Regions from separate parts of the Paenibacillus sp. TAB_01 genome, predicted to be linked through region 3. Evidence: predicted binding sites of a transcription regulator. Region 3 holds the regulator's gene; each other region holds the start of a gene.
The links. Region 3 encodes Rex, which represses fermentation and respiration genes when NADH is low (regulators of the CRP and FNR family bind a similar motif). Its sites were predicted from a motif close to TTGTGAAATATTTCACAA; they were not measured.
Positions count from the first base shown of each region.

Region 1: the regulator Rex is predicted to act here: its motif matches at 7,627-7,644, upstream of ACHHV8_RS02950 (cytochrome c oxidase subunit 2A).
Region 2: the regulator Rex is predicted to act here: its motif matches at 6,277-6,294, upstream of nadA (quinolinate synthase NadA).

Region 1 is NZ_JBIFNP010000001.1:592,514-602,303, reverse strand. Features, by position in the region: gene ACHHV8_RS02990 (hemerythrin domain-containing protein) at 20-562, opposite strand; gene ACHHV8_RS02985 (DoxX family protein) at 924-1,469, opposite strand; gene ACHHV8_RS02980 (Crp/Fnr family transcriptional regulator) at 1,812-2,552, shown strand; partial or broken gene ACHHV8_RS02975 (PAS domain-containing sensor histidine kinase) at 2,776-3,911, opposite strand; partial or broken gene ACHHV8_RS02970 (response regulator transcription factor) at 3,904-4,558, opposite strand; gene ACHHV8_RS02965 (hypothetical protein) at 4,607-5,053, opposite strand; gene ACHHV8_RS02960 (b(o/a)3-type cytochrome-c oxidase subunit 1) at 5,182-6,834, opposite strand; gene ACHHV8_RS02955 (cytochrome c oxidase subunit II) at 6,862-7,332, opposite strand; gene ACHHV8_RS02950 (cytochrome c oxidase subunit 2A) at 7,358-7,486, opposite strand; gene ACHHV8_RS02945 (hypothetical protein) at 7,827-7,994, opposite strand; cyclic di-AMP (ydaO/yuaA leader) riboswitch at 8,105-8,254, opposite strand; gene ACHHV8_RS02940 (type 1 glutamine amidotransferase family protein) at 8,361-9,401, opposite strand; gene ACHHV8_RS02935 (hypothetical protein) at 9,343-9,711, opposite strand; gene ACHHV8_RS02930 (glycoside hydrolase 5 family protein) at 9,639-9,790, opposite strand, start outside.
Region 2 is NZ_JBIFNP010000001.1:6,360,440-6,370,229, forward strand. Features, by position in the region: gene ACHHV8_RS31070 (peptidylprolyl isomerase) at 97-1,026, opposite strand; gene hslO (Hsp33 family molecular chaperone HslO) at 1,093-1,962, opposite strand; gene ACHHV8_RS31080 (type III pantothenate kinase) at 2,007-2,771, opposite strand; gene nadC (carboxylating nicotinate-nucleotide diphosphorylase) at 2,768-3,637, opposite strand; partial or broken gene nadB (L-aspartate oxidase) at 3,630-5,244, opposite strand; gene nadA (quinolinate synthase NadA) at 5,284-6,222, opposite strand; partial or broken gene ftsH (ATP-dependent zinc metalloprotease FtsH) at 6,529-8,477, opposite strand; gene hpt (hypoxanthine phosphoribosyltransferase) at 8,547-9,086, opposite strand; gene tilS (tRNA lysidine(34) synthetase TilS) at 9,153-9,790, opposite strand, start outside.
Region 3 is NZ_JBIFNP010000001.1:4,089,965-4,099,754, reverse strand. Features, by position in the region: gene panD (aspartate 1-decarboxylase) at 1-382, shown strand, start outside; gene ACHHV8_RS19790 (hypothetical protein) at 446-1,081, shown strand; partial or broken gene dinG (ATP-dependent DNA helicase DinG) at 1,172-4,031, shown strand; gene ACHHV8_RS19780 (redox-sensing transcriptional repressor Rex) at 4,028-4,648, shown strand; gene ACHHV8_RS19775 (inorganic phosphate transporter) at 4,738-5,739, opposite strand; gene ACHHV8_RS19770 (DUF47 domain-containing protein) at 5,768-6,388, opposite strand; gene ACHHV8_RS19765 (amidohydrolase) at 6,647-7,948, shown strand; gene ACHHV8_RS19760 (cell wall elongation regulator TseB-like domain-containing protein) at 7,975-8,463, shown strand; gene ACHHV8_RS19755 (hypothetical protein) at 8,562-9,095, shown strand; partial or broken gene ACHHV8_RS19750 (AAA family ATPase) at 9,088-9,790, shown strand, end outside.

The sequences.
Region 1 (9,790 bases), 3.5 Mb from region 3:
CCCTCTTGCTATTCATGTGCTATGAGAATAAAGAATCCATATCCGTGAGTACTTTTTCCGTCATAGGAATGACGACCTGCTCTTCTTTTTCCAAATGAGCTTTCAGCATCCTACACGCATGAGACAAATAGGCAGCCGCCTGCTTCATCCGCATCGCGTCCGCATCGGATCTCAGCGCATGCACCGATCTTAGAAATGACTGCATATAGCTCATAGCGAGCTCATGCTCTTTTTCCAGACTCCAGAACGACGGCGTAACGGCCGGCAGGCTTGACCTGTGAAAATAGGTGTTCAGAAAAGGAAACAGCTCCTTCTCTTCCCATTCGGAATGGCGGTCGAGCTCCTCCTTGAATGCCAGCGTCCACAGTCTCAAATGAAGCAGCTGCCCCAGCGCCCGATGCTTGTCGATTTCCTGTTCGGCCTGAACGGATTGCAGTTCCATTTCCGCCAGCACCTGCTTTAACTCCTCGTGCTCCTGCTTTAATCGTTCCATCCGTACCGATAACTCTGTTATATGAGCGGTACCCGGATCGGCCTGCGGTTTTTTGAAAGGCATATTCATGGTTCCCCACCTCCAGCGAACGTTTCATACCTACACCTTACAGATTACTACGGTACCCCCTGTTTGTATGTGCGATTTGTCACACCGGCCCGTTTCTTTTTTTGCCGCTCAGCCTGCGCCTGCTTGCTGCAGCCGGGGCTGCCTGCTGTCTGATGGAAACCGGACGGACGCTTTTCTACGTACCGCAAAACACAAGGAAGGCTGATCTCAAGCCCTGGGGCTTATGACCAGCCTTACCCGTTTAATGCTGCCGTACCCTGCTTCCGGAAGCCTCAAGGAGCTTCGCTGCCAAACCGGCTGTGCCGCTTTCCTCAAAACCTCCGGCGCCTTCCGCCTCCCTGCTCAACGTTCCCGGCTAATGTCAGGCGTGCAGCGGCGTATGCGTTCCTCCTGCTGTAGTGTTGGTGTGGTCTCCGCGATGTCTCATTTTATTCAACGCTTTGCGAAGGATCGGCATCAGGTAGTAGTCGACACCGAATTTACCGGCATTCGTCCCTGCCATGAACACGATCGTGCCGAGCAGGATCAGCCAAGGGTTAGTGCTTACCGTACCCGCCATCAGGAACATGAAGTTCATCATCATTCCGAAGAATGCGGCGGCCGTCGTCAATGCTCCAAGGATCAGCCCTAAGCCTACGCAAAATTCGCCTAACGGAACCAGAATATTAAACCAGTTCGTATGCGGCAGTGCAAAATGCTCCAGGAACGCGGTAAACGTCGGGTACACCAGCTCGTTGGTCGCCTTATCGACAATCGGTTTCGTGACTGCGCCCTTAATAAAGCCTGTAGCGTCGAAGCCTTCCGTCAGCTTGTGCCAGCCTCCGGTAATCCATTCCCAGCCAAGGTAAATCCGCAATACGAGCATCAAACCGGCAGCATATACATTCTCTCTCAACCATTTCATCATGATAATTCACTCCTCATTTTTTTGTGATTTTTTTCACATATATTTAGTAAAAAAAGCAGCAGCTGCGAGATCGTTGTTTTATTTTGGGTGTATACATGGTATCCATTCCCCTTTCCTGCTTGCTTGGTGCGGAGCGTTTGTTTTCCTCTCCATGGCTATAATTTACCATACCCTCCGCAAAGCAGCTGTGACTAAAATCACAACCTCTCGCCTATTTTACGGATAGGGTGAATCAGTGAATTCTCCCTCCAAAGATCAGGGGGTTCCCCGATATGCAGCAGCTCCCCGGTAAGTTAAGATAAAGTTACAAATAACGGTTTAGGAAAGAAAGGGAGATTCGAAATGGCAATAGGGGAATATAAAGCGGACTGCTGTTTAAATAGAACAACAACTGGCGGGGGGATGGCAGCCTTATTCTCGCCTTCGAATCTTCAGCTTCTACAAAGCATCATGAGATTCAAAAGCTTTTCGGCAGGCGCGTATTTGTTTTGGGAAGGCGAAAGAACCGAAGCGCTGTACTATGTTGAGAAAGGCAGCGTCAAAATTACTAAAAGCACGGACGGCGGAAGCAAAATTACGCTCTACCTGCACCATGCCGGGGATTTGCTGGGCTCCCTCGATCCGTTTCAAGACGGCCCGCAACCGTATGATGCGGAGGTTACCGAGGATGCGGTCATCGGGGTCATCCACCGAAAAGATCTGGAATCGCTGTTGAAGCAGCATGGAGAGCTGGCTTTCGAGCTGATGAAATGGATGGGGATGATGCACCGGATCACCCAAACCAAGCTCCGCGACCTGATTATGTACGGCAAGCCGGGCGCGCTGTGTTCGCTGCTGATCCGTCTCAGCAATTCTTACGGCATCGCTCAGGGCAGCGACATCCGGATTGGGAAGAAGATGACGCACAGCGACATGGCCGAGCTGATCGGCGCCACGCGGGAAAGCGTGAACCGGATGCTCGCGGATATGAAGAAGGAAGAAGCGATCGCCGTGGAGCAAGGAACGATCGTGATCAAGGATATCGACTATTTGCGCGACATCTGTCACTGTGAAAACTGCCCGAAGGAAATTTGCCGGGTATAGCAGCGGCAGTGGAAATATAAAAGCCGCGGCGCGGTAAGCTGCGCTTGCTGTGAAAGAGGTTGACCGGCATTTGCCGCGGTCAGCCTCTTTTTCGGCTCCGCACTGCCGCCGCTTCGGCCGGCAGCGTAGCAGCTCAGGCGCGGGCGAAGCGCGGTGCGTGCTTGAGCGAAGCCGCGGCCTCTCCGGCCCGGCCGGGAGCGCAGCTCCAAACGCATTGCTCTGCCTACGCGCCGTCCCGCGGCTGCTCTGCCGCTGGCTTCGCATGCGGCAGCGTCAGCACGATCTCCGTGCCGCTCCCTATGCCGGAGCGGATCGTCAGCTGGCCGCCGACCGTGCGGGCCCGCTCCTCCATGCTGAACAGCCCGACTCCTGCCGTGCCGGGATCGCGCATGAAGCCGCGGCCCTGGTCGCAATGCGCACCTCGACGCGGTCGGGCAGATCCTGAACGCTGACGGTGGCTTCGTCGACGTCGGCGTATTTGCTGATATTCGTCAGCGCTTCCTGGATCGTCCGGTACACCGTCGTCTCCTCCTGCGCGCCTAACCGCCTGCGCAAATTCGTATCGAGCCGGACGCGGATACCATAATGGGCGGAGTAATTCTCGATATAGGTCCGAATTGCAGGCACGACGCCCAGATCGTCAAGCACCGAGGGCCTGAGCTCCCAGGCCAGTCCCCGAACGTCCTCCATAATATGGGAGATGTGATCGCGGACCGCCTGCAAATCAGGATGAACGTTATCCAGAATGAGCCGGTCGATCTGTATAAGCAGAGAGAACAGGCTCTGTCCGATGCCGTCGTGCAGCTCGCGCGAGAATCTTTTGCGCTCCTCCTCCTGGATGTTCATGACCTGCTTCATCATCAGCTGAAGCTCTTCTTCGACCCGCTTCAGCTCGGTCACCTCATTGCGGATCGCCAAATACTGGTACGGCTTTCCGTGCTCATCGACGAACGGCACAATCGTGGTATTGACCCAATAGCTGCTGCCGTCCTTCGCGCGGTTGCGGATATCCCCCCGCCATATGTTCCCCGCAGTGATCGTCTGCCACAGCCCTCTCATAAAGGCTTTGTCATGATAGCCCGAGTTAATGATCTTATGATCCCTGCCAAGCAGCTCTTCCCGCTCATACTTGGATATTTCGCAAAATTTATCGTTCACATACCGGATAGCCCCGTGCCGGTCCGTAACGGCTACAATCGAGGATTCGTCCAGCGCGAATTTAAGATCCGCCAGCTGCTGCAGCGAATGCCTTAAATCCGCCCGCACCTTTTCATCCGAAATGTGCGACTCCAGCTTGGATATTAAAGCGTCGGCCTGTTCGCCGATCGCCTCAAAGCATTCCCGCTCCGGATTATTCAAATTGCAGCAGCCCCTTCTTCATCGCATATTTGACCAGCTCCGGACGCGATTTGAACCCCAGCTTCTCCATCACATGCGACTTATGGGTCTCCACCGTCTTTACACTGATAATTAACTGCTCGGCAATCTCCTTATTGCTGTAGCCCATCGCGACCAGCGAAACGATTTCCTTCTCCCGGTCCGAGAGCAGGTCGGGCCGCTCCTTCACGCTGCCGCTGCGCAGCTGGTCCGAATATTCGCCCATCAGCCGCTTCGTGGCTGACGGATACAGATAGGCGTCGCCGGACGCAACGGTCCGGATCGCCGTCATCAGCTCTTCATGCGGCGCGCTTTTCAATATGTAGCCCGAGGCCCCCGCATGAATCGCCTGAAACAAATATTCTTCGTCGTCGTGCATCGTCAGAATAAGAATGGCCGCTTCGGGGAGCTTCTCCTTAATCTCCTTTGTAGCGGTCAGCCCGTCTTTCCCGTGAGGCATGTTCAAATCCATCAGGATGACGTCCGGGCGTTTCTCGAGCGCCATTTCGATCGCTTCATCCCCCTCGGAGGCCTCCCCGATAACGTTCATATCGTCTTTTGTATTCAACAGCATCATGAGCCCCGAACCGAACCACGGCATGATCGTCCACAACCGCCAGTTTGATCACCAGCGCTTCACTCCCCTTCCGGTCGTTACCGTTCCTCTGAACTTGCTCTTATAATAAATCGCCTAAAGCCTCTGCGCAAGTCTGAACGTCGAGCAGCTCGGCTGCCGAATAAGCGTTCGGCTGTCTTCTGCCGACCAGCAGCAAGCCTGCATCGGGGAGCAAAGAGGAATGCAGCGGCACAGCCGCCGCCGCCTGAAGCCCCTCGGCCATCAGCACCGGGCAATCCCTATACATGCCGTGCAGCTTCGCGGCATCCCCTGATGCAGCGTCCCACGTCAGCAGCCGTCCGATCTGAAGGGCAAGCCCGGCTAGCCCCCTTCCCCGCTTCACCTTCATCTGCTCGTAACGCCGGTTCGTGTTGCCTGCGGCACAGCTCCAATGAAGCAGACCGCTTCCTTGTCCCAGAGGGAGGGCCATCGCGGCAAAATCGCTGTGCGTGCGCACCCGGATGTGCTCCAGTTGTACTATTATGATTCCTTCCTGCAGCATGCCCATCTTTCATCGTCTCCTTCAGGTTTGCCGCACGACAGCGGCCCCCCCTCTCATGTACGGCAAAGCCGCCAACCCTTGGCGGGTTAACGGCCATCCCGTTATGATCTCTGTTTATATAAATGACTGTAAGCTTACCATGTTTTATAGCCCGGCGAGCCGGTCTGCATCGGTCCGAACATATCCATCACCGGAATCGTATAAGCGAACAGGATGAGCACGACGGTCAATCCGATCCACACACCCCACCGTTCAAGATAGCGCGGCGTCGATTCCTCCGCTTCCATGGCTTCGCCGATCGGATATTCCGTCACGCCTTTCGGGCAGCGCATAAGCGCGATAACGTTATAGATCATCAGCAGCAGGCCGATGAACAGGATCGTTCCGCCTATCGCCATAGCGACATGGTACGGCATCCACAGAATAGCGTCCGGATGGTCTCCATACGTGGTATAAGCCGTCCGTCTCGGCGATCCGAGCAGTCCGACCACATGCATCGAACCGGACATAAAGAACATGCCTATGCACCAGATAATCGTCTGCAGCAGACCAAGCTTATTGACCCGCGGGGTCAGCACCCGTCCGGTAATGACCGGAATCAGCCAATAGGTAATGCCGAAGAAAGTCAGCGCCACGCTCGTGGCGACCGTCAAATGAAAGTGGCCCGTTACCCACAGCGTGTTATGAACGACCTCGTTCATCTGGTTACTCGCATTGATAATTCCTCCCGCTCCCGCCGGAATAAAAGCCAGCATCCCGACGAAAGGCGCAAAGAAACGCACATCCTTCCAAGGCAGCACCTTCAGCCAGCCGAACAGGCCCGTTGCGCCTTTGGCGCGGCCGTTCGTTTCAAACGTCGCAAACAGCGAGAACGCCGTCATCAGCGAAGGCACAACAACCATGAAGGTTAAAGCGACCTGAATATATTTCCATAATGGGCTGATTCCCGGCTCCATCAGCTGATGGTGGAAGCCGACAGGCACCGAGAACAGCAGCAGCAGAATAAAGGACAAGCGGGCCAGCGCGTCGCTGTAAATTTTGCCGCCGATCAATTTCGGAATAATGACATACCAGCACATGTAGGCAGGCAGCAGCCAGAAATAAACGAGCGGATGTCCGAAGTACCAGAACAGCGTACGGCTCAGCATAATGTTAATCCGCTCCGTCCAGCCGAACGACCACGGAATAAGCTGCACGACGACCTCAATCGCCACGCCGATCGTCGCAATCTGCCATAACAGCATCGTGCACACGGCCATGAAGCCGAATAAAGGCGACAGCTTACCTTGATTCGTTTTTTTCCAATAGCGGTACTGGTAGAAGAGACCGAAGCCGCTCAGCCAGCTTCCGATCACGACGAGGGCCATACCGATGTAAAAATAAGGCGAAGCCTTCAGCGGCGCATAAAAGGTATACAGCACGCTCGCCTTGTTCAGCAGAATCATCGCGAGCGCCAGCAGCCCGCCAACCGTCATAAGGCCATACCCCGCCCAGCCCAGCCGTTTTACCCGCGGCAGCAGATGGCCGCCGAGCGTCAAGGAAGCTCCTGAATACAGAAATCCGATAATAAAATACGTGGTGAATACTAACGCCATCAGCACCCCGTGCGCGGTGAGCAGCTGGTAATAGCCGATCCCTCCGGGCAGGGTAACATTCCCGCCGCGGACTACGCTTTGCAGCAAGCCCGCAATCCCGCCCAGCAGCAGGGCAAAAAAAGCAAACAAGATATGGGCCATCACGAGCGCCCCGTCTTTACGATCAAAGGCTTTCGGTTGAGTCGTATCCATAGTCACTACTTCCTTTTCTTCGGAAAATTATTTCACGATAATTTTCGTCATCATATATTCGTGCGCACCGCCGCAGTACTCGTTGCACAAAATCAAATATTCGCCCGGCTTCGTAAACTGATGCGAAACCTGGCTCACTTCGCCCGGAATGATCATCATATTGACGTTCGTTCCCGGAATTTCAAAGCCGTGAATAACGTCCTGGCTCGTCACGGTAAAATGGACGGTGGAGCCTGCCGGCACCTCCAGCTTCTCCGGCGTATAGCCGAAAGCAAAAGCGACCATAACCGCTTCGTATTCCTTATCCGCCACCTGCTTGATTCCCGGCTGATCGAAAGGCGCGGTTTCGGAAACCTTCGTCGGATCGATCATATGATGATGCTCGCTGGGCGGCTGCACGCCCATGGCGAATGCCGAAACCCCCAGAATCCCCAAAAATACGAACAGCATGGCCAATCCGAAGCCCAGCCAAATTTTCTCCAGTCGATGAATATGCATCTACTGCCCCTTCTTTCCCCATCTCTTATTGTCGAACCAGAAATAACACGAACACCGCAGCCCAGGTAACCACAATAAAGGCGCCGAGCAGCATGACGCTGGCGAAAGTGCCCCTCAGCGCGGGCTCCTTCTTCTGCTCCTGTTTCTTTGGCATTCCTGCCGTTTGGTCCGTGAGAGCGGGACGGCAGCGAACGATCCTTATCCGTGTTGTGCAAACCGATACTCATAGCAACTCCTCCAATCGATTCGGCAAGCTTTTATGGGTTCATTATAAGAGAAGGCGAACACAGATCGCTGTGATCTATTTCACAAGGGAAGGTAGAAAATAACCCCACAAAAACAACCCCACAAAGTGAGGCCTTTGCTTCGAAGCGGACTCAGGTACTTTGCGGGGACCCCCAAAATTTATAAAGTAGGTTAAAAAAGGCCCAATCTCCTTGAGGGAAATTGGACCTTCTGTATGAAGCACGAACTCGGACGCACGGAGCGGCCGATCAATCCGGGACGACGAAATAATTTTTGCCATATAAATTAACGACTTCCTTGTCCTCCGCCTTGTGACCATTGCGGTGTGCCAAAAATTGAATAAATTCGTAAGCTGTCTTCTGGTCTCCTTCTGTTAACCCATCCAACAAATGCAGCAGTTTTTCTTTGCATACCATTAGAAATCCTCCTCTCAATTTGAACGACAGTCGAGACGGAAAGATTTTTTTGCTTCGAGGGAACACAAAAAGCACAAGGCTAGACCTTGTGCTTAGTTTACTAAGCAAATCTATCCTTCCCACTTCGCTTACGAGGTTAGCTGTCGGATTCGGGCAGTGAGAAATCGCCCTACAACGTGCAGCAGGCTGCGCGTCGATTCACCCCATGGTACTTGGTTCCCCCGTTTTTCTCAGAAAAGAAAACTCAGCGTCATAATGAAATATTTAGTTGTACTATATTTTACCTCGCTGACAAGCTGCTTGTAAAGCCCAATATTATCCGCATGGCTTCGGGACACCGGCGGAGCGGGCCGCCGATGGATGAATTTATTCCGTGACCGAAACGGAAATCTCCCCCGGACGATAGACCGCAAGGAGCTTACCGGCCTTATCGGCCGCGAACATGACCGTCCGCTCGCTCTCGACGGTGAAGGTGTAGACCTTCCCCGTCGCCGGATTGCGGACAGAAATTTCCGCCGGCAGGCCGTATTCCGAGACGAACAGGAACAGCTCGCCTTGACCGAACGTCAGCTTGCGGCCATAGATGCCCGGCAGCTCGCCGCCCGCAAGCCATTCCAGCTCCGGCTGCACGCCCGCACGCTTCAGCGCGTGAGCGTAAACGGCCCGCAGCGTCTCCGTGCGCTGGTTCAGCTCCAGCGGCAGCGGGGACCAGAGGAGGCGTCCCGCTCCCAGCTCCGCCTCCACCAGGCCAGGCTCCTGCGCCGCATCCCGGCCCTGCACCCGCTGCTTCGCGCTGTCGGCAATGCGGGCGCCGCCGAACGATACCGGCAGCATGCAGCCGTCCAGCTCCAGCGCTTCCTCGCGCAGCAAATTCACGACCGCGCCTGCGCCCAGCTCGGCGGTCAGCCGCTCCGCCGGACGCCAGTAAGCGTCCAGGCCGACCGGGCCCGTGAACAGCAGCGTGCCGCCATGCTGTTTCACGTGAGCCGTCAGGCGCTCCAGCGCTGCGCTGCTGAAGTTATGCGGGCTCGGCACGAGGATCAGCTTGGGCGGATAAGCTGCAAGCGAATCGAGGTGGTACTCGCCGAGCCCCCTTGCATGCACGTTCAGCTCGTAAGACAGCGTGCGGACGGCTCGGGTCGTCCCTTCATAGGCAAGCTTGCGCGTGGAGAAGTCGTTGGAGTAAGGGAAAACGACAGCGACGTCCTCCAGCTCTCGCCCCTCGAACAAGTAGCCGATTTCGGCCATAAAAGCGCCGAAATCATACGAAACGGCCGCTTCCGGCTTCTCCGTCCCGTCGGCCCGCAGCGCCCCGATATTCGATTCATTGACGTTGTTCATGTAGAAATTAATGTTCCAGATCCACTGGACCGGCGCCGGCCCCTCCCGTCGAGAAGGCGTAAGCATATTTGCGCTCCAAAATATTGCGCAGCTCGGCTTCGCTCCGCTTGGCCCGGCCGTCCGGCGTTTCCACATACATAATGCCGGTCTCCTGAATCAGATTCGGCTTGAACGCATCCTTCGTAAATACGCCGTCCCAGACAAGATCGTCCATCCTCCACCAGGAATGCACCGTCGTATAATCTACCGCCTCCGCGTAGAAAAAAGGCGACGGGCGCTGCCCGCCCAGGCCCTCGTCCTGTCCTACGGTGACCAGCTGCTTCGGCTGAATCGAGCGGATCGTCTCAATAAGCTGAGCGGCCCAGCGGTTGTGCATATCCATCGTAAACAGCGTGTAATCCAGCAGCGGTCCGCTTTTTTCGGCACATTGATACTCGTGTTGAAGTTGACATCCT
Region 2 (9,790 bases), 2.3 Mb from region 3:
CTAAAAGATAAAGTTATGGATGATATCCGAGTAAATTGGTAGGTATTATAACAATATCTTATCAATCAGCAGGAAGGTTGTCAATATCGATTTTCCTTATAATGTTATTGCAACCTTCCACTTCTCACGAAGTGTCTTCATAACCTCTTTTAAGGGCGGAGCTTCACTCAATGCCAATTCCTTGCGAACCGTGTCCCGGATTGCTTCTTTATTCAAGGCAGGCTCTGCCTTCCGATCCTTCAGCTTCAAGATATAAAGATGGCCGCTTACTTCGATCGGCTTGGTTATATCGCCTGCTTTCAGCTGGCCTGCAGCCTTCATCAAAGAAGGATCGAGGAATGGGTCCCCTTCTTCAATCCAGCCAAGGTCGCCCCCGCTGTCGCGAGTCGCATCATCAAGGGAACGCTCCTTGGCTACCTGGGCAAAATCCATTCCCTTGCCAAGATCCGCAGTAACTTTCGTTGCCTGCGTTTTACTGCTAACCACGATTTGCTGCAAGCGCAGCTGCACCTTTGGTTTGAATTCCTCAGCATGAGCCTGAATATAGGCATCGATCTGTTCGTCGGAGACGTTGACGGCAGCCGTAGCTATTTTTTCAAGCATTAATTTATCCTTAACGTCCGCTTTTAACGCTTCCTCCGTCATACCAAGCTGTTCTTTCATTGAATCGTAAAACTGGGCTTCACTGTCATATCCCTGCTGCATCCGTTTCAGTTCTTTTTGAATTTCACTTTCTTCCACATTCGTGCCTCGCGCTTTGCCTTCCATGCGAATGACTTCATGATCCACCATTTGCGATAAGGTTTCGCGACCGTGCTTCTGCATTAACTGCTGCTCGAGATCCTTGCTGGTGATCGTTTTGTCTCCGATTGTTGCGACTACCTGAATAGAAGGGTTATTGTCCGTCTGCGGGTTCGATTCAACATTGGGCTGGTTAAAGAAATCGGCAAACAATACGGAGGAAAGGATGACCACGGCAATCAGCAGTACCGTAATGACTCCCCACAATATCTTCATGTTTCGCATGCCTAATCCCCTCGTATGGTCACTCACCTTAGTATGATTTGGAGCTTCTCCATCTATATCGTCTGTTTACAGGTCGCTTATGATGGTTCTCAAGTCCTCTTCTTCAAATAAATACCGCTCGTTGCAAAAGTGGCAGACAAGCTCGGCACGACCGTCATCCTCCAGAATCTGCTCCAGCTCGGAGCGTCCCAAAGAAATCAGCGTTTGTTCCACCCGCTCTCTCGAGCATTTGCAGCGGAAATGAACCTCCATCTCATCCAGCACCTCAACGTCCGGAAGCACATGGCTCAAAATCTGTTCCATGTTGAGCCCTTTCTCCAACAGCTTCGTTACAGGCTCAACCCGCGAGAGCAAAAGCTCGATCAATGTAATCTCATCATCCTTCAAGCCCGGCAGCAGCTGAATGACGAACCCTCCGGCAGCTTTGATGCTGTGGTCCACATCGACCAGCACGCCCAACGCTACGGCTGACGGCGTCTGTTCAGACTTCGCGAAATAAAAGGTAAAGTCTTCGGCCAGCTCGCCGGAAATAATCGGAACGCTGCCTCGGTACGGCTCCTTAAGACCCAAATCTTTAGTAATATTCAAAAAGCCGTCCGTGCCTACGGCACCGGCGACATCCAGCTTGCCTTCTTCATTCAGCGGAAGATCCACTTCCGGGTTGCTGACGTATCCGCGCACTTCGCCCTTCGCGTTCGCGTCGACGACGATTTGCCCGATCGGTCCGCCGCCCTTGATCATAATGGTCAGCTTCTCTTCGCCCTTCAGCATCGCGCCCATCATCAATCCCGCCGAAACCGTACGTCCCAGTGCGGCTGCTGACGTTGGAGTTGTTTGATGACGGCGGCTAAGCTCCTCTACTATTCCTGTAGAGCAAACGGCAAAAGCTCTGACCTTTCCTTCCATCGCTGTAGCTCTAATTAAATAATCACGCATGAGAGATACCCTTTCTTTGATGCAGTCTACGGACCAAGCCGTCCTTATTGATTACGTTCATAAATAATTTGCAGCCCCTGCAAAGTAAGCAGCGGATTGACGGCCTCAATCGTTCGCGATTCACTGGAAATCAGCTCGGCCAGTCCGCCCGTTGCGACCACCTTGGCATTGGGGGAGTACTCCTCGCGGATGCGTGATACAATCCCGTCAACTTGCCCAGCAAAGCCGAAAATGATGCCCGCCTGCATCGAAGTGACCGGATTGCGTCCTACAACGCTTTTGGGCTTAATCAGCTCAATGCGAGGCAGCTTGGCGGCACGTTGGTAGAGCGCCTCCGTGGATATGCCGATCCCCGGCGCGATAGCACCTCCGATATATTGACCTGATTCATCAATATAATCGAATGTCGTAGCCGTCCCGAAATCGACGACGATACAGGGAGAACCGTACTGTTCAATAGCAGCCACCGCATTCACAATGCGGTTCGCGCCTACCTCACGGGGATTTTCGTAACGAATGTTCAGCCCTGTTTTTAAACCCGGACCGACAATTAAAGGAGTTTTCTTTAAATATTTTGAGCAGAGCTGCTCTAAAACAAACATCAGAGGGGGCACGACGGAAGAAATAATAACGCCCTCCACCTGATTCAATGCAATCCCTGCATGCTGAAACAAATTATACATAGTCATGCCGTACTCATCGGCCGTACTGGAGCGGTTGGTGCTCAGGCGCCAATGGTGCAGCAGCCTCTTGCCTTCATAAATACCTAGTACGATATTGGTGTTACCCACATCAACGACCAGTATCATGCGCCGGCTCCTTTCCGGTCATTGAGGTCTAAGCTGATGTCCAACGCTTGAACCGAATAGGTTAAGCGTCCGACCGAGATGACGTCGACACCGGTTTCCGCAATGGAGCGGATCGTCTCTAAAGTGACCGAGCCCGATGCTTCTACCAGAATATGCGGAGCTTGAGATTTCATGCGTACAACCGCTTCACGCATTTGCTGCGGTGTCATATTGTCGAGCATGATAATATCGGGCTTGGCCGCCAACGCCTGCTCCAGCTGTTCCATAGACTCCACTTCGACTTCAATCTTCATCGTATGCGGGATTTGGGCACGCGCCGACTCAATAGCTTGAACGATCCCGCCCGAGCCCTTGATATGATTGTCCTTGATCATTACCGCATCGTAAAGCCCGAAGCGGTGATTGTGGCCGCCGCCGACCCGAACGGCATACTTCTCCAGCAGCCTGTGTCCCGGCGTTGTCTTGCGGGTATCGACCAGGCGTACCGGCAGCTCTTCGATCGCGTCGACATACTGTCTGGTGCGTGTAGCCACGCCGGACATCCGCTGCATTAGGTTCAGCGCCAAACGCTCTCCCAGCAAAATGCTGCGCGTACTCCCGCTGACTTCCGCTAACACGGTGCCGTAGCTTACGGCTTGTCCGTCTTGCGCTTTCGCCTCAAACCGAAGGGCAGGATCTATAAGTGCAAATACGGCCTGAGCTACAGGCAGTCCCGCAATAATCCCTTGATCCTTAACATGGATTACCCCTTTGGACTGCTGGTCGGCAGGGATTGTCGTCATTGTCGTGACATCGCCCATTCCGATGTCTTCCTCCAGCCATAGGCGGAGCCATTTATTTACCGTTTCTAAAGGCAGCTCATACATCGTCAATACGTCCCTCCGTAATGCCGTACTCACGACTGAATACGGTATGCTTTCTCCAGGCGAGGTCGTTCTTCTCGGGGAAATCTTCCCGATAGTGTCCCCCGCGGCTCTCTTCCCTAATCAGCGCAGCCTCCGTTGTCAATAAAGCGCAGGTCAGCAGATTGGCAAACTCGTATTCCTCACGTTTGGACAGGCAGGATTCAAAAATGGACAGCTGACGCTTCAGCTCCTCCCGGCCTCTTTCCAATCCTTTCGCGGACCGCTTCAAGCCTGCGTAACGCAGCATCACCTTTTGCAGCTTTAATTTCTTCTCAACCATCGGCTGCTTCACATGCTCCGTCCTTGCGCTCGTCAGAGGAATCTCAGGCGTCCGTTTCACCGGCTCCAGCTGGTGAATACGCTCAAGGATGCGCCGTCCGAACACAATCGCCTCGGACAGCGAATTACTCGCCAGCCGGTTCGCACCGTGTACCCCTGTAGAAGACACTTCGCCGCAGGCAAACAGCCTTTGGACCGCCGTCTCCCCGTACAAGTCGGTCTTCACACCGCCCATCATATAATGAGCCGCCGGCGCTACAGGGATCCAATCCGACGATAAATCCAAGCCGTAGTTCAGACAAAATTCATAAATCGTCGGGAAGCGCTGCTTCACGGCTTCCTCCGATTCATGCGTAAAATCAATATAGACGAAGGTCGACTTCGTCTTCTCCATCTCGTCGACGATCGCCCGAGCTACGATATCTCTTGGCGCGAGCTCCAACTGATGGTGATACCTCTCCATAAATCGTTCGCCATTGATGTTGCGCAGAATCGCTCCCTCGCCGCGAACCGCTTCCGAGATAAGAAATCTCGGCGCTCCCGGATAGCATAATGCCGTCGGGTGAAATTGAATAAATTCCATGTCTTGAATTAAAGCGCCGGCGCGATAAGCGATAGCGATACCGTCGGCCGTAGCAATTTCCGGATTGGTCGTATAGCGGAACAGCTGGCCTGCGCCGCCCGTACATAAAATCGTAGCGTTAGCTTTAACGAATATTTTTTGCCCCTCAGGATTCTGCACCAGCGCCCCGAAGCATTCCCCGTTCTCGGTAATTAAGTCGATCACAAAGTGGTCATCCCATAATTCAATGTTCGGATCCTGCTTCGTTTTCTCGGATAAGGCACGAACGATCTCCGCGCCTGTTGCGTCTCCGTTCGCATGTAGAATACGCCGCTGGCTGTGGGCGCCTTCCTTCGTCAATGCGAATTCGCCGTCTTCCAGATCAAATTGCGTCCCCATGCGGATCAGATCCTTCACCCCGTCGGGTCACTTCGTGCACAAGCACATCGACCGACGACGGAGAGCACAGTCCCGCACCGGCTATAAGCGTATCCTCACGATGATACTCCGGCGAGTCCTCATCCGAAATAACCGCCGCAATGCCTCCTTGGGCATAGCGCGTGTTGCTGTCGAGCAGCGACTTTTTGGTTATCATCAACACTTTATACCGTTCACTTGCTTTGATTGCGGTGAAAAGACCGGCGATGCCCGCACCGATCACAATAACGTCCGTATGTACTTGAGGCAGATGATGAAGATCAATATCAACTAAATAACGGGGTATCATGAGTCTGCTCACCTTTCTCTGACAAGAGAGTAGCGCATGCTACTTCACTTGTAGCATGCGCTCCAGGGATGCTCTAGCTTGATCCGCAACGTGCGGCGGAACGTAAATCTGCGGCTGCATCGTTTCAAGACAACGAACGACTTTTTTTAGATTGTTAACCTTCATGTTCGGGCAAACCAAATATTTGGTCGCGAAGTGGAATGTTTTGTTCGGGCTGTCCAGACGCAGCTGATAGCCGGTTCCGTCTTCTGTGCCGACGATAAATTCTTGGCAATCGGATTCTTTACAATACTTAATGATGGCGGTGGTGCTTCCTACAAAATCGCCGAGCTTCACGACTTCAGGGCGGCATTCGGGATGTACGACGAATTGCGCATTAGGATACTGCGCCTTCATTTCCTCTACATCTTTGACGGTTAGCATATCGTGAGTGTTGCAGTAGCCTTCCCAAATGATCATCTTTTTGTTTGTATTTTTGGCAACATAGTCACCCAGGTTTTTGTCAGGCACCCAAATAATTTCATCGGAATCGACCGATTCAATGACCTTAATTGCGTTTGCCGAGGTACAGCATATATCCGTTTCCGATTTCACATCAGCCGAGGTGTTAATGTAGGCTACAACCTTGGCATTGGGATGCTGCTTCTTCAAAGCGCGAAGTCCATCCACGTTAACCATGTCAGCCATGGGACAGCCGGCCCGCTCGTCAGGAATGAGTACAGTCTTGTTCGGCGCCAAAATCTTAGCGCTCTCCCCCATAAAATGAACCCCGCAAAACACGATAACCTCCGCATCGGTAGATGCTGCTTTTTGAGCCAGCAAAAACGAGTCTCCGCGAAAATCCGCTACTTCTTGAATTTCATCTCTTTGGTAATAATGAGCAAGAATAATGGCGTTACGTTCCTTCTTTAACTGCAAGATACGTTCCTTCAATTCGCGCTTCTGTTCCTCTTTGCGCTCCAAGGCTAATGCCTCCACGATTGCACCGTCCTCCCTTTCATTACCGCTGCCCCTTCAATGAACAAGCCTCGCTAGTGAAAATGTTCACATAATGTTTAAAGATTTACACCTAATTTACACAACATCCATCCGGGTGTCAATCCTCAAATAACTACAAAAATGGCGGATTCCCCTGCTAGGCTTGTAAGGGCTTCCGCTCCTTCTCTCTTAAGTCTTGTTTCTCGTCTAAGGGTCATTTTCCCACTGGACTTGGAGCCCAGTAATCCCTTAAGCTAAAAACAAAAAAAGACCGTACCCGCAGGTACAGTCTTCTGTTTCATTGATTTATTCTTTATCGCCTTTATCTTTTTCAGACTCTTGAGCAGGCTTGTCGAAATCCAACCGGTTGGCTTCAGCGGTTTGCTGCTGTCCAACGATGTTGACCTTCACTTCGGAGCTGCCGGCTTCGTCCAGCTTTCCGTTCTCAATCAACTGAGTAATTTGTTCTTTTTCCAGCGTTTCTTTCTCAAGCAGCGATTCGGCAATCAAGCGAACCTGATCCGCATATTTCTCAAGCGTTTCCTTCGCTCTAGCGTAGCAGCTGCGGATAATCGTCTGCATTTCCTGGTCGATCTCATAAGCGATCGCATCACTGTAGTTCTGCTCATGCCCCAAATCTCTGCCCAGGAATACTTGCCCTTGCACGTTACCGAACTGCATCGGTCCGAGCTTATCGCTCATCCCGTATTCCATAATCATTTTGCGGACAATGCTAGTCGCCCGCTGGAAGTCACTGTAAGCGCCGGTACCGATCTCGCCGATAAACAGCTCTTCGGATACGCGGCCGCCAAGCAAGCCGGTCACTTTATCCAACAGCTCGTTCTTGGTATTCATCATCCGGTCTTCGCCTTCCTTCGGCAGCATCATAACATAGCCGCCTGCACGTCCGCGCGGAATGATCGTAACCTTATGCACCATGTCGGCATTTTCCAAATAATAACCGATAATCGTATGACCCGCTTCATGGAAAGCAACCATGCGCTTCTCACGCTCGCTGATGACGCGGCCTTTCTTTTGCGTCCCGACGATAACACGGTCAAAGGCTTCGTCCAGTTCTTCCATAGAAATATCTTTCCGGTTGCGGCGCGCTGCGATCAGCGCTGCCTCGTTCAGCAGGTTTTCCAGATCGGCGCCTGTGAAACCGGTAGTGAATCTCGCCAAAGCATCCAGCTTGACATCCTTGTTCAAAGGCTTGTTGCGGGCATGTACTTTCAATACCGCCTCGCGGCCTTTTACATCCGGACGGTCAACGGTAATTTGACGGTCAAAACGTCCGGGACGCAGCAGGGCAGGGTCAGAATGTCCGGACGGTTCGTTGCGGCAACAATAATAATGCCTTCGTTGGCGCCGAAGCCATCCATCTCAACCAACAGCTGATTGAGCGTCTGCTCGCGTTCGTCATGGCCGCCGCCCAAACCGGCACCGCGCTGACGACCTACGGCATCAATCTCGTCTATAAAAATAATACAAGGAGCATTCTTCTTCGCATTCTCAAACAAGTCGCGGACACGGGATGCACCGACACCAACGAACATTTCCACGAAATCGGAACCGCTTATGCTAAAGAACGGCACGCCAGCTTCACCGGCGACAGCTCGGGCTAACAGCGTTTTACCCGTTCCCGGACGACCATTGAGCAAGACCCCTTTCGGGATTCTGGCACCCACGGCAGCAAATTTACGAGGATCCTTTAAGAACTCGACCACTTCGACAAGCTCCTGTTTCTCCTCATCTGCCCCCGCTACATCTTCAAAGGTGACCCGCTTCTTCTCTTCATTGTAGAGTCTGGCACGGCTTTTACCAAAGTTCATCACTTTACCGCCACCACCCTGCGCCTGATTTAACAGGAAGAAGAACAGGATGAAAATGATCACAAACGGAATAATGGAGGTAAGGAAGCTAATCCAGACATTGTCCCCTTCCATTTTCTCAATGACGATGTTAGGTACGCTCTTTTCGACAAGGTTCACAGTCTCTTGGTCATACGGCGCACGGGTTTCGAAGTTTTTCTTATCCGGCGTCGGCGGTGTTTTATATTTACCGCGAACCAAGTATGTTTGTCCGTCATATCTTAAACTGACCGAGTCCACATTGTTTTCAGTTAAGGCCTGTCGGAGCTTATCGTAGCTAATCACATCTTTCTGATCATTCTGTGTGCTGATAAAGTGAACGATACCGACGGTGACCAAAAAAATGAGCAAATAAAAGCCTGTATTGCGAATAATTCGATTCATCCCCTACCTCCTCTCAAAACGGCAACTTTGTTTATTGTACCACAGCAAGTCTTGGCATCACAAGAAATGCTAATGGGAGTACACCTCGGGCTTCAGAATGCCTACATACGGCAAATTACGGTACTTTTCGCCGTAATCCAACCCATACCCTACAACGAATGCGTCCGGAATAACATACCCTTTATAGTCTGCATCCAAATCCACCGTTCTACGCGCCGGCTTATCAAAAAGTGCCGCTACGGTGATGGATCGCGCATTGCGCCGCTCCAATACGTCAATCAAATAACTTAGGGTCAGCCCGCTATCAATAATGTCCTCAACAATAAGAATGTTGCGCCCTTCGACAGGAACGTCCAAATCCTTAATAATTTTGACCACACCTGATGATTTGGTGGATTGGCCGTAACTCGATACCGCCATAAAATCAATTTCTAGGGGGACTGTAATTTGTTTAACCAAATCCGCCATAAAAATAAACGCACCCTTTAGCACACAAATAACCAACGGATTGCGTCCTTCGAAATCACGGCTTAATAGCTGGCCCATCTCCTTTACCTTGTCTTGAATTTCCTTCTCGCTGTAAAGTACTTCTAGAATGTCGTTTTGCAAGAGAGAACCTCCTACTGGAATGAATTATACTGTAAAGCTGGTCTTGCTATCTTAACATGAGGAGAGCTAGCTTTCCTGCATGTGAAGGGTCATCTGCAGCAGCAGCCGGGTAGCTGCGGTTACGGGAGCGTGGGACGATCTTCTCACCCCGGGCAGCCATACGATATCGCCCTTATGATCCGTCACCACCGGCGTCCTCCGCCTGCGGCTGGGAGGAATTTTGGCGTCAATGAAAATATCTTTCACCTTTTTCGAGCCGTTTAGTCCGGCAAGACGCATTCGGTCTCCGTCCTCACGGCTGCGTATGCACAGAGGCAAAGACAGCGCATCGGCATCAAAATAAGCCGTGACCGCGCCGTGCTGCCGCATCGCTTGCGTCAGAAGCTCCCGCTCGGCGGGTATCCATCTGAATTCAAGCCGTGCTCCAATCTCTAGGATGTCCACATAAGGCTGATTCCAAGAAGCGAAATAACGATAAGGGAGAGGCGGTACCACATAATTATGTATCATAATCCCATCATATTCCCTTGTCAAAACCAAGCTTCCGCTTATGTGCAAACTCGCATTGGACGGCTCGCTTCCGAGGATCGTTTCCCGGATCTGCTCAAGCTTCAGGAAATCTATGGAATCTCCTTCTAAAGCAAGATAATTTAATATTAGTTTAATCAAACGCCTTTGTAAAGCAACATGTACCCCGGCAAACC
Region 3 (9,790 bases):
GTTTAGAACGATGCTGAAATCGAAAATTCACCGTGCCACCGTTACTGAAGCCAATCTTAACTACGTAGGCAGCATTACAATCGATGAGGACCTGCTGGACTTAATCGATATGCTTCCCAATGAAAAGGTTCAAATCGTCAATAACAACAATGGCGCCAGATTCGAAACTTATATCATCCCAGGGCCCCGCGGCTCCGGTGTCATCTGTTTGAACGGCGCCGCCGCGAGATTAGTGCACGTAGGGGATACGGTCATCATTTTATCTTATGTTATGCTAACGGATGAGGAAGCTCGTAAGCATCATCCTCAAATTGCCATAATGGGTGAAAATAATAAAGTGGTCAGCGTACTGAAGGAAGAAATTCATTCCACCGTGCTGTAATGAATGAAAACACGGGCAGGGGCGAAAAATGAGTGTATGCTCAGGTTAAAGCGAGGTGCATACATGTTCAAACATTTATTTGCTTCCATGAACGAAATGCTCGATGAAGTGAGTGCTCAGTACCGAACGGCTAAGGGTGCGAACAAAAAAGAGCTTCAGGAGAAGCTGCAGGCCCTCAAAGCTATGAGCGACACGTTTATTGAAGAGTGGCTGTTGTTTGAGGAGAAGCTTGCGGCTTTTTACCAGTCAAATCATCCTTCATATCAAGATCATCTGCAAAATCCGGAATTGATGGGGAAGCATACGGAACGCTTTGCCCGAGGTCAAGGCTATTACAAGCTGCTGATGTTTGACGAAGCCATTCGCGAATTCTCGTCCATGGTTCGCGAACAGCCCGATTTTACGCTGGCCCGTGTGTATTTAGCCATGAGCTATCTGCGCAAGGGAGAAAATACGGAAAGCTACAGTCATTTTCATTTTCTTTCTCAAATTACCGACAACAGTCAGATGAAGGCTATTTCCTTTAACGCTATGGGCTGTATTCAAGCTTACAATCAGAATATGGATAAAGCGCTGGAATATTTTAATCTGGCCTATCGCACCGACCCGACCAGCGTGCAGCCATTAATGGAAACAGGTGTTTGTGCCTGCTCCAAGAAAGGAGAGCTTCAGTTTCTGGAAGATCCTGTCCGAAAATGAGCTGCATAGGATGAAGTTTACTATTCCCTTTTCCCTGGAGTATTGGTATGCTAAGAAGAGAGTGGGAATGAAGGGATTGACATAAAAGTAATGAAATTCGCGGTTTTGGATTTTGAAACGACCGGGAGCCAATCTGCGGACCGCATTATTCAGGTTGGCCTTGTCATTATAATGGACGATCAAATTACGGACAGGTATACTTCCTTGGTTAATCCAGGGATCGGTATACCTTCTTCTATAACAACGTTAACCGGTATTGACGATGAGATGGTCAAGGATGCGCCGGAGCTGGATACGGTTATTGCCGAAATGGTGCCGCTGCTTCAGGACAGCGTGCTGGTAGGCCATAATATTGCCTTTGATCTGGGCTTTCTTCAGCGGGCGTTGGACGAGCACGGTTACTTTCCTTTTGACGGAAAAGTGCTGGATACGATGGATGCGCTGCGCGTGCTGTTTCCTTCTTTATCGAGCCTGCAGCTGAGCATGGTTTCCCAGACGTTCGATTTGCCGCATGAGCGGCCGCATCAGGCCGATAGCGATGCCGAGGCGACCGCTCTCATTTGGCTTCGCTGTATAGAGCGTTTTCAGGGACTGTCCCTGCTGACGCTGCAGCGCTTGAACATTATTTTCGACGAAGCGCTGTCCGATTTCGGTTGGTTTATTCAGGAGATGCGGCTGTATAAAGAAGCGTATGCTGCTATCGATTCGGAGGATGGACGGTACTTCCGGCAGTTCGAGCTGAATGTTGACGACTGGGGCGAGGAGGAGACTCTCCGGGAAGACAAGGAGGTTCAAGCTCTGCCTTCGGATTTCGGCGAGTTTTATGAGCAGCTGAAAGCGGAACTGAGACAGCGTTTCGCCTCGTACGACGAACCGGGAAGCCCAGGTACGCATGCTGAGTGAGGTGGAGTCGGCCTTCGAGCATGACCAGCATCTAATGATCGAGGCAGGCACCGGCACGGGGAAATCGCTCGGTTACTTGATTCCTTCTTTATATTACGGTGTAAAGCAGGAGAAGAAGGTGCTTGTCAGTACGCATACCATCAACCTGCAGGAGCAAATCCGGGAGCGGGATATTCCTCTGCTGCAGGACTTGTTTCCAGTTCCGTTTAAAGCCTCGGTATTAAAAGGCCGTAGCCATTATTTATGCTTGCGTAAATTCGAGCAGAAAATGAACCTGCAGGATTTCGAGCAGGGCAAGGAAGACCGGATGACTGCGGGTCAAATGGTGGTCTGGTTAAGCGAAACGAAGCATGGAGATGAAGAAGAGCTTCACTTTGGCAATAAAGGCGCCTCCTTTTGGCATACGGTTGCGAGCGATACGGATTCCTGTTTGAACAGAGCATGTCCCTGGTTTAAAAAATGCTTCTACCATCGCGCGCGGCATGATGCCAACACGGCGGATGTCGTAATAACTAACCACTCTATGCTGTTTACCGATACCAAAGCGGAGAACCGGCTGCTGCCGAACTATAAGCATTTGGTCATAGATGAAGCGCATCATTTCGAAGAAGTCGCCAGCAAGCATCTTGGCATTGAATTGTTTTACGGCGCCTTTGTCGGCATGCTGTGGTGGCTGTTCAAGGACAGCCGCAGCGGACAGCTGATGTCGCTTAGAGCGAGACTTCAGCGCGACGAATCCGAGCGTGTCAAAGGCTGGAGTCAGACGATTGACGGGCTGACTCCGAAGCTGGTCGAGATCAAGGAGCAGTGGGATGAGCTGGCGGAGCTGCTGTATCAGCTGCTGGCTTCCCGTGCGGACCCGACCCAGATGGAAGGCGGTCAGCTGGTTTACCGCATTAAGAAGGAAGACCAGCCTCAGGGCTGGGATAAGCTGCTCGTGCTGGAGGATAACATCTTCCTGTTGACCAGCGAGGTGCTGAGGAAGCTGGACAAGCTGTTATCGGAAATGAAGGAGATGCAGGACGAGCTGGACCTTCAAGGCATTCTAACGGACGTAACGGGCACCGTGAAGGAGCTTTATCGTCACCGCGATAATTTGCACTACTTCATGACCATGCCTGACGACAATTACGTTTACTGGCTCGAAGCGGGACAATTCAATAAAAGCAAGTCGCTCCAGCTGGTCTGCGTTCCCATCGACGTGAGTCCGATGTTGCAGCAGCATTTCTTTGACGTGAAGGACAGTATCATTATGACTTCCGCGACTTTGTCGGTAGGGAAGTCGTTCGATTATACTTGCGAGCAGCTCGGCTTGGAGACGGACAGCAAGGAAGAAGAGCCGAAGCTGAAGACCGTACAGCTGCCGTCCCCTTTTAACTACAGGCAGCAGGCGCTGGTGGCCATCCCCAGAGATTTCCCGAGCATTCGGGGAAATGCCGGTGAGAAGCAGTTTCTGGAGCATCTGACCCAATCGCTGGCGGAGGTTGCGCTGGAAACCAAAGGGCGCATGCTTGTGCTGTTTACCTCGAACCGGATGCTGAAGCTGGTTCATGCCTCGCTTAAAGACCGGCTGGCTCCCTTCGGGATGCAGGTTCTCGGTCAAGGCGTGGACAGCAGCAACCGGAGCAAGCTGACAAGGCTGTTTCAGAACAGCGCCTCCAGCATTCTTTTGGGTACCAGCAGCTTCTGGGAAGGAGTCGATATTCCGGGTGACGCCTTAACCTGTCTTGCCATCGTTCGTCTGCCCTTCCAGCCGCCGAATCATCCGTTAGTCGAGGCGAAGACGGAGAAGCTGAAGAAACTGAATCAGAACCCGTTTATGAAGCTTTCGGTTCCGCAAGCGGTCATCCGGTTCAAGCAGGGCTTCGGCAGGCTTGTTCGCACAGCGAAGGACAAAGGCATTGTCATTATTTATGACACGAGGGTCATCGATACGACTTACGGGAAATACTTTTTGTACTCACTGCCCGGACCGAAGATCGAGCATATGCCGACCAATCAGCTGGTTCCGCGAATTAAGCAGTGGATGGGGGAAAACGGAGAATGAAAACAATGAAAATATCAGAAGCGGTTGTTCGAAGGCTTCCGGTATATCTTAGATTTTTGAACGAATTGAGCAAAAAAAGCGTCCATACGGTATCCTCACAAGATCTCGGGCAGAAGCTCGATCTGAATCCGGCGCAAATCCGGAAGGATCTCGCGTATTTCGGGGAATTCGGGAAAAAAGGGATCGGCTACGACGTCGACTACTTGATTGAGAAAATACGTCAGATCTTAAAGCTGGACAAGCTGATTCCGGTGGCTTTGGTCGGAGCGGGGAACCTGGGGCGCGCCCTCTGCAATTATAATGCCTACTTAAAGGACAATATGAAAATTGTTGCGGTATTCGATGCTCATGAATCCAAGATCGGCGAATCCATCAATAACTTGAAGGTGAAGCCGATGAGGGAGTTGAAGGAAACGATCGCCGCACTGCACGTAAGAATCGGCATTATTACGGTACCGGCGAACGAAGCGCAGAATGTTGCGAATGAATTTGTCAGCGCAGGGGTTGAAGCGATTCTTAACTTTGCCCCGATTATTATCAAGGTTCCGAACGAAATGAGGGTCCACCATGCGGACTTTACGACGGAGCTGCAAAGCTTGGCCTATTATCTCGATTAATGCCCGCAACGAACGGTAGGGTATCAAAAGAAGCCTGCATCCTTGGGAAAGGAGTGCAGGCTTTTCTCTGTTGGGGATTTTTAGTGCTGTCAGGAGGTGAACTGAAAAATAATTTTGTAAATCAGATAGGCGAGTATCATACTGATCGGAATCGTTATAATCCAGGTCATGACCATCTTGGTGACCGTTGCCCATTTCACATCATGAAACCGCATGACCGATCCGGTACCGATGATGGAAGAGGAAATGACGTGTGTCGTCGATAACGGCATGCCCATTGCTGTGGAGGCTTGGATGACGATGGACGAGTTCAAGTCGGATGCAAAGCCGTTGATCGGCTCGATTTTCATCAGCTTTTTACTCATCGTCTTAATGATCCGCATGCCCCCGATGGACGTTCCAAGCCCCATAGCGATGGCCGCCGAAACTTTAACCCAGAGCGGTACGTCCAGATCGGTTTGATATCCTAGCGCTACAAGGCCGAAGACAATAATACCCATCGCTTTCTGCGCATCGTTGCCTCCGTGAGATAAGGAAAGCAAGCCGGCGGAGAAAATTTGGAAAAATCGGAACGACCGGTTCAACCTGGACCGGGAATGATTTCCGCTTATAATAATCAGCTGGCGAATGATCCACATTAACACGAAGCCCGTTGCAAAAGCAACGATTGGAGACAAAACAAGAATAATAATGATTTCCTTAAATCCGGCCCAGTTGACTTGGTTAAATCCGGCTCCGGCAATGACCGCTCCCGCCAAGGAGCCGATCAGCGTATGAGACGATGAGGAAGGAATGCCGTAGTACCAGGTAATGAGATTCCAGATGATAGCCGTGATCAGCGTAGCAATAACGATTTCTACACCATGATCGATGTTAGCCGGATTGGCTACCTTTCCCCCGATTGTTTTGGCAACTCCGGAGGAATAGACCGCGCCGATGAAATTTAAAATGGCCGCATAAAAAACAGCGAATTTCGGGGTCAGCGCCCGGGTGGAAATGGAGGTTGCAATAGCGTTTGCCGTATCGTGAAAGCCGTTGATGAAATCAAATAGCAGAGCCAGTCCAACAATGATGAGCAATAGGGTTAACATAATTTCCTCCTACGGGTATGAAAAAAGCTTACGAGTAACGCAAAACGACGCTTTCCAATATATTGGCTACATCTTCACAGGCGTCGGTGGTTTGCTCCAGCCTTTCATACAGCTCCTTAATTTTGAAATCATGATAAGGATCCTTCGGATTGGTGAAAATTTCCCGAATTCCCTCGCGCATCAGACGGTCCGCTTCATTCTCGAGACTGTTGATTTGTACCGTGTGTTCGGTAATTTGTATGTATTTCTTTTTGGCAAGGAGCTTGAAGGCATCGAGAATGTGCTGGCAGCTGGCTACGATCACCGCGGAAAATTCCTTCATATATTTATCGCTGATCGTAATATTCAAATAATCGAACCGGGCCATGGAGGCTTCGATACCGTCGATGACATCGTCAACCTTGGAGGCAAGCTCCATGATATCCTCGCGGTCTAAAGGGGTGATGAACACTTTGTTCAAGCCTTTAAAAATTTGATGTGTGATTTGATCCCCTGCATTCTCCAAATCCTTCAGCTGAGGATAAAAGGACGCCGGCGGTTGGTCGCCCATCACGGCATTGCGGAACATCTGTGCCGCATGCAGCGTGTTTTCCGAAGCTTTAATCAGCAGGAGAAGAAAGTCGGTGTCGTTTTTTTTAGCGAAAAGCATGAAACAGCCCCCTTAAAGTATCTTAACGATAAATTCACAATGGCATCGATTATTGTAGAATTTTAGCGTGAAATTACACACAAAATTAAAAATAACACATCCGGCGGATGGATTGCAATGATAGTTTATCCTTTTCAGAATATGTTCATGAAAGGTTTATTATGTAAAGAAGGTACGGCTCGCCGATCTATGGTTACTTGATTTATAGAGGATGAAGTTGTACAGTAAAATTTATGTCAGGTACTGAGAAAGGAAGGAATGCAAGTGAAAACGATTATTACAGACGGCATTTTTATTACATTAGATGAGTTACTGCCTGTTGTACACGGATGTATGGTATGGGAGGATAATCAAATTACATATATCGGCGGACAGCCGCCGCTGCCGCTGAACCAGTACGATGAGCGTATCGACGGAAAAAATAAGCTGTTTCTGCCGGGCTTGGTCAACACGCACGGACATGCGGCGATGTCGCTGCTGCGCGGCTATGGCGATGATTTGGCGCTGCAGGTGTGGCTGCAGGAAAAAATGTGGCCGATGGAAGGCAAATTTACCTCGCATGACGTGCGAATCGGCACGGAGCTTTCTATATTGGAAATGATTAAGGGCGGAACGACAGCGGTGGTCGACATGTACGACCATATGAATGAAGTAGCGCTTGCGGTCGAGCAGAGCGGGATGCGCGGCGTGCTGACACGCGGTGCGATCGGTTTGTGCCCTCCGGACGTGCAGGACGCCAAGCTGGCGGAAGCGGTGCAGTTCGCGAAGGATTGGCACCACAAGGCGGACGGACGAATCACAACGCTGATGTCGCCGCATGCGCCGTATACGTGCCCTCCTGAGTTTATCGAGCGTTTCGTACAGGCTGCCCACGATCTTCAGCTGCCTATGCACACGCATATGTCGGAAACGGCCAGAGAGGTTCAGGAAAACTTCGAGCAGTATGGAGCTCGGCCTGTCGCTCATTTGGAGAAGCTGGGCATGTTTACAAGACCGACACTGGTTGCCCACGCGGTACATCTGACGGACGAAGAAATTGAAATTTTGAAAAAATACGATGTCCGCGTATCCCACAATCCCGGAAGCAACCTTAAGCTTGCGAGCGGCGTAGCCCGCGTGCCGGAATTGCTGAAGGCAGGAATCAAAGTGTCGCTCGGTACGGACGGACCTGCAAGCAATAACAATTTGGACATGTTCGAGGAAATGCGTCTCGCGGCGCTGATTCATAAAGGGGTAACGGGCGATCCGGTGGCAGTGCCTGCGGAGGCTGCGCTTCGGATGGGAACGCTGGAAGGCGCAAGATCCATCTGGCTGGAGAACGTAGGCGCGCTGCAAGCCGGGATGAAAGCCGATTTCATTGCCGTCGACATCGATCAGCCGCACTTTTTCCCGAAAACGAACTATGTGTCCCATATCATCTACTCCGCTTCGGCCAAGGATGTAACCGATGTCTGGGTAGACGGCCGCCGCATCGTGCAGAACGGAGAATGCCTTACATTAGATGAAGAAAAAATATTGTACGAAGCTCAGCGCTGCTTTGAACGGCTCACCAGTCAATAAGCCGGGAAAGTGGAGGATGGACATTTATGAAAATTAAAATAGCGGTTGCAGCAGTAGCTGCAGCTGCTCTTCTTTTGTTTTTCGGCGTGCGTTTCTTTAATGCGGTGCATGAAAAGGAATGGCAGATTCAGCGGGCCGCCGTACAAACGGCTTATCAGAAGACGATACTGGCCAAGGCGGATAAGGTAGGCCGGTTCGTTGGCGATAAGCCCTACACCGTCATTCAGGGCGAGAACAAGATCGGGCAAAAGATGATTGTCTGGGTTGGCGATAATGAAATCTATGCGCAGATGGCTGCGGACGGCGTCACGGCCGATCAAATCAAGGCGGCGGTTCTGGCCCATCAGGCGGATGCTGAAATTGTCAGGCTCCTGCCCGGTGTCTTGAACGGGGCATTGGTATGGGAAGCCTTTTATAAGGTAGAGTCGGAAGAGGACGGGGAGCGCTATTATTATGATTACTACTCGTTTAAAGACGGAGCTATGCTGGATACTTACCGTTTAAGCATTCAATGACGTTTTTACCACACTTTACATTCCCCTTGAGTATATATCGTATGCTATACTATCTATATATTACAGACGATATACTATAGAAAGGGGGACGTTAGCTTATGAAGTTACGTCTCTTACCTGTTTCTTTGAGTGTTGTTATTTCGGCAACCGTATTGTTTGGCGGATATTTCGTATATCAAAGCGTTGCGATGGAGAATCCATTAGCTTCGGTCGTTAATAACACCCCGGGTGTTTTACAGTTGGTCGATACTAAGATATCAAGCACCGAAACTACAATAGAGCTGAAGCTGAAGCCTGGTGCAAGCCTGCGTCAAATATACAATCAGATTCAGAAGGGCGGTGCATCCGTCATCGGCGAGAAACAATTGAAGCTGAAGGTGGACAGCGACTCCTCTGATTCTTTGGATGCCTGGTGGTCGTCCGCGTTATTTGATGTGGCCCAAGCGATGGAGACGAAGAAATATTCGCAAATCCCTGCAACGCTGCAAGCGAGAGCGGCGGACAGCAATTTGAAGGTGTCTACGGAAATGGACGATAAGTATGTATATGTGACCATGTCGGACGGTACTCAAAGCAAGTATGTCATGCTGCCTCGTACGCCTGATAAAATGGGGGTGTGGCCGAATGAGTAAAATATATAAAGAAATCGCCATTGGCGTAGTGCCTGTTGTGTTAGTATTCCTTTATTTTATCGGAGTAAACCTCATTCCTTTCGTATTTATGGCTATCATATTAGGATCGCTGTTGTATATGAATCGTGCGCGAACGGCAGGCGGAAGCTTCGGCGGAGCGGATAAAAAAGCACGCGGACAAGCGCCGTCCTACCTGACCTTTGATGATATCGGCGGCCAGCAGCGCGCTAAGAATGAACTCAAAGAAGCGCTGGATTTTCTGATCAAGCACGAGGAAATCAAAAAGCTGGGCATTCGCCCGTTAAAAGGGATTTTGCTGACCGGTCACTCCGGGAACGGGGAAAACCTTAATGGCTAAAGCGGCCGCGCATTATACGAATTCCGTATTTATGGCTGCTGCGGGCAGTGAATTCGTCGAGATGTACGTGGGTGTCGGCGCGAGCCGTATCCGTGATATTTTCAAAGAAGCGCGCTCCCGCGCCATCAAGGAAAACAAGGAAAGTGCGATCGTATTTATCGATGAGATCGATGTAATCGGCGGCAAGCGTGACGGCGGGCAACACCGCGAGTATGACCAGACATTGAACCAGCTGCTGACCGAAATGGATGGGATTCATACGGCCGAAAGCCCGCGCATCCTGATTGTTGCGGCAACGAACCGGAAGGAAATGCTGGACAGCGCGCTGCTTCGTCCG